DNA from 2 places in the Enterococcus sp. M-BR2 genome. Region 1 is predicted to be linked to the other one. Evidence: riboswitches for the same ligand, from Rfam matches in the RefSeq annotation. Region 1 holds a riboswitch; the other holds the start of a gene.
What was found. Region 1 has a riboswitch for thiamine pyrophosphate ahead of thiT (energy-coupled thiamine transporter ThiT). Riboswitches for the same ligand answer to the same signal wherever they lie in the genome.
Positions count from the first base shown of each region.

Region 2: it holds a riboswitch for thiamine pyrophosphate, as region 1 does, so the genes downstream of both, AC1F25_RS05315 (ABC transporter permease) here and thiT (energy-coupled thiamine transporter ThiT) in region 1, are expected to answer to the same signal.

Region 1 covers NZ_CM152743.1:1,920,124-1,922,330, reverse strand. Annotated here, with positions in the region: gene AC1F25_RS09370 (ribose-phosphate diphosphokinase) at 1-676, shown strand, start outside; TPP riboswitch at 682-784, shown strand; gene thiT (energy-coupled thiamine transporter ThiT) at 850-1,419, shown strand; gene AC1F25_RS09360 (hypothetical protein) at 1,500-2,207, opposite strand, start outside.
Region 2 covers NZ_CM152743.1:1,091,620-1,093,826, reverse strand. Annotated here, with positions in the region: gene AC1F25_RS05320 (dihydrolipoyl dehydrogenase family protein) at 1-651, shown strand, start outside; TPP riboswitch at 714-818, shown strand; gene AC1F25_RS05315 (ABC transporter permease) at 892-1,635, shown strand; gene AC1F25_RS05310 (ABC transporter substrate-binding protein) at 1,650-2,207, shown strand, end outside.

The DNA.
Region 1 (2,207 bases):
TTATGCGCGTCAAGATCGTAAAGCACGTGCACGGGAACCAATCACAGCGAAATTAGTAGCAAACATGATCCAAAAAGCCGGTGCAACACGAATGCTGACTTTGGACCTTCATGCAGTCCAAATCCAAGGTTTCTTTGATATTCCAGTCGATCATTTGATGGGTGCACCACTTATTGCTAATTATTTCTTGGAAAAAGGAATCAAAGGTGATGATGTTGTCGTTGTTTCACCAGACCACGGTGGCGTTACACGAGCACGTAAATTAGCGGAATTCTTGAAATCTCCGATTGCGATCATCGACAAACGCCGTCCAAAAGCAAATGTTGCAGAAGTAATGAACATCATTGGACAAGTCAAAGGTAAAACTTGTGTACTGATCGACGATATGATCGATACAGCAGGTACAATCACATTGGCTGCCAATGCTTTGAAAGAAGCTGGTGCAACAAGTGTGTATGCTTCATGTACCCATCCAGTATTATCTGGTCCTGCTTTACAAAGAATAGAAGATTCAGCTATCGAGCGACTAGTTGTCACAGACTCGATCTATCTTCCAGAAGATCGTAAAATCGATAAAATCGATGAAGTAAGTGTTGGCGGATTAATGGGAGATGCAATCAAACGTATCCATGAAAACAAACCAGTTAGTCCATTATTTGAAACAAAAAATAAATAATAAATAAACTCACAAAGGGGAGTCCAATTGGGCTGAGATTGAATCTATTTCTAAACCCTTCGTACCTGTTTCGGTTATGCGAGCGTAGGAATTGTGAAAAAACAGCTATTTGAAATTTTTCGAAAGCTGCTTCCTCCTTTGTGACTTTTTTATTCAAAGGAGGAAGTTTTTTTATGGGAAAAAATAGAGTTTGGGTAGAAGGAACGATTGTTGCAGCGTTAGCGATGGTGCTGTCATTGATACCAATCCAGATTGGCAGCAGTTTTTCTATTTCATTGGGGCAGATTCCGTTGACGCTTTTTGCATTAAGAAGAGGGACAAAGGCAGGTATGCTAGCAGGTTTCATTTGGGGGATCTTACACTTTCCGTTGGGACAAGTTTATTATTTAAGTGTCGTTCAAGTGTTGATTGAGTATCCGATTGCTTATACTTTTGCAGGTGCAGCAGGGCTCATGGCTTCAAATGTCCAAAAAAGCTATGCAGATGGAAATACGAAACAAATCAGAAAAAACATAGTGTTTGGTGCATTGATTGGCGCACTTTCCAGATATTTTTGGCATTTTATTGCGGGAGTTGTTTTCTGGGGAGCCTATGCACTATGGGGAATGAATCCTTGGCTCTTTTCTTTCGTAATGAATGGTGCTAGCGGGTTGAGCACAGCGATTGTGACGATGATCGTTTTATTAGGGATCCAACAAACGATTCCATCACTTTTTGTGCCAGATAAACGACAGAATCTTTAAATAAAAAGGAAACAAAAAACTTGAGACAGAATCATGTCCTAGTTTCTTGTTTCCTTTTTGTTTTTCGGCAAGAAATAGATTCACTTCAATGGCAGATAAGAAAGACCGGCATCTTCTACCAATTGCCAGCGCCGATCGTTGACAGAGTAGATTAAAGTAGCGACGACTTCTTCTTCCCGATACCGAGTACCTTTCAATTTCCAAATATAGTCCTCAATCACATAAATAGGAATACGGTATTCGTCATCGATCAAACCAACTTGATCAAAAGAAAAAATGATCCCTTCCTGCATTAAATTACGCATTTCTTTCAATAATTCCACACTGATTTTTTCAACAGGTGTTTCCTTTTTGAAAAAGGATTTTTTTACATTGATCTTATCTGACAGGATAGAACTTAATTTACTAGCAAAAATCCTGTAAAATTCATCTAAATAGCGATAATAAATTCGGTTCAATTGATCGTTCAGGTCGAAGTACACGAAATTATTTTGTAGCTTATAAAAAAATGGTGAGTGGAGATGTGTTTTCATATGGCCAAAATATAACAATTCTGAAATTTCTAAAGGTGTCAATTCTTTCAGCATCGTTAAATCAGTAAAGTCAATCCACTTCAATTCATCGAATCCACGCCTGTTTCGAGAAGAGGAAAAGAAACGCTGGATATTTTCTGTACCACGGATTACTTTCAGCCCTGTATGAGATTCGTATTCTCCAGCAGAAGCAGATGGATCGAGTAAGAGCAAGTTTTGAGGAAAATGCACGATACTGTTTGCAAAATCAGTAGC
Region 2 (2,207 bases), 830 kb from region 1:
GATGTTGAAACCCAAAAGATCATCTCGGAAGGAACTCGATATCGTTTAGTCGGAAAAGAGACGGAATTAGTAGCAGATATGATTTTTTGTGCGACTGGGAGACAGCCGAATACAGAATCTTTAGCACTTGAACAAGCGAATGTCGTCTTTGATAAACACGGGATTGAGGTCAATGATTATCTGCAAACGAGCAATCCAAAAATTTTTGCGTGTGGAGATATTGTTTCAAGGAAAACACCCAAATTGACACCAGTCGCCACTTTTGAAGGGAATTATGTAGCTAAGCGGATAACGGATGCAACAGGCGACCCTATCAAATATCCAATTATACCCACGATCGTCTACGCTAGTCCTAAGCTTGCTGAAGTAGGGGTTACAAAAAGTCACGCCTCTTCGTCAGATCAAGTGGTAGAGATGGATCTTACCAATTGGTTCACCTATCATCGCGTCAATGAACCAGTTGCTAAGGCTGAATTAACTTTCGACCAGCAAAATTATTTGATTGGTGCTGCAGTGATTAGCGAGCAAGCAGACGAATTGATTGATGATTTGACACTAGTCATCAATCAAAAATTGACTAAAAAAGAGTTGGATAGCTATATCATGGGGTATCCGACATTGGCAAGTGATCTCTCCTATTTATTGAAATAATCAGCATGATAACTAAAGCGCTTGTTGCTTTCTCCTTCTTGTGCTACACTTTAAAAAATGAATACCTGTTTCTGGGGATGTCGTAGACGACATGAGAGTAAGTTGTGAACTTAGACCCATTGAACCTGTCAGTTAATACTGGTGAAGGGAGAAACATAGCAGACGCTTGAAGCGGGTTACTATGTCGTGCCCATTTCAAGCGTTTTTTGTTATCCATATTAGAAGAAAGGAGGCGTCAAAATGAAGAAAAATCTTTATCCAGTAGTCAGTATGGCATTCATTTTAATTATTTGGCAGATTGTTGTCTTAGTTTGGAAAATACCCGCTTTTATTTTACCCGGACCTGCTGCTGTATTTTCTGCGTTAACAGCAGATGCACAAGTATTGCTTTCCCATTCTGTCACAACATTAAATGAAGCAGTGATTGGTTTGGCAATAGCTAGCGTTCTTTCTTTTATTACTGCTTTAGCAATGGATTATTGGAAGTTCTTAGAAATGTCTTTTTATCCATTACTAGTGATTTCTCAAATGTTGCCAATCATGGTTTTAGGGCCATTATTGACCCTATGGTTTGGTTTCGGTATGCTTCCAAAAGTGATTCTTGTTGTCTTGATAAGCTATTTTCCGATCGTAGTTTCTTTTTCGGATACATTGAGGAAAGTATCGAAGGAGCAAATCATCTTTTTGAAAACGATGGGGGCAGATACAGGGAAGATTTATCGAATATATAAAATACCAGCGGGTTTATCCGGATTCTTTTCCGGTTTAAAAGTAGCCGCTACTTATTGTGTCAGTGGAGCAGTCGTTGGAGAATGGCTAAGCGCTCAAGCAGGCTTAGGGTATTATATGATACGCGTAAAAAACAGCTACCAGATTGATAAAGTTTTTGCTGCGATCATTTGTGTCATTTTATTGAGTTTATTGCTGAATGGCGCTTGTTCATTATTGAAAAAAGGGTATTACCGTATGCTTTATACTTTTTAAGAGAAGGGGATCAAATGAAAAAATTATGGCTTTTATTACCGCTACTGTTGCTTTTATCCGCTTGTGGCACTGCAAAAGAAACAAGTAGCAAACAAGAAACGAAGGATTTGAAAAAAGTGACACTTGTTTTGGATTATGTACCAAATACTAATCATACTGGCATCTACGTAGCAAAAGAAAAAGGCTATTATAAAGAGGATGGTTTAGATGTCCAAATCGTCGAACCAGGAGATAATTCGATAAGTATTGGTCTAGTAGGTGCGGACAAAGCACAATTTGGTATAAGTTATCAAGAAGATGTCACTTATGCGCACGCAGATGGAAAGAATATACCAGTCAAAGCAATTGCTACAGTGATCAAACATAATACTTCTGGATTCGCCACCCTATCAGACAGTAACATCCATTCACCAAAAGATTTTGAAGGAAAAACATATGCAGGTTGGCAAAGTCCAAGTGAAGAAGCTGTCTTAAAAGCTGTGATGGAAAAAGACGGCGGTGACTTTTCAAAACTGACAATGGTAGGAAGCAATGGAGAAGGGCCAGAAAGCTTAGGAAAATCCTCAGATATC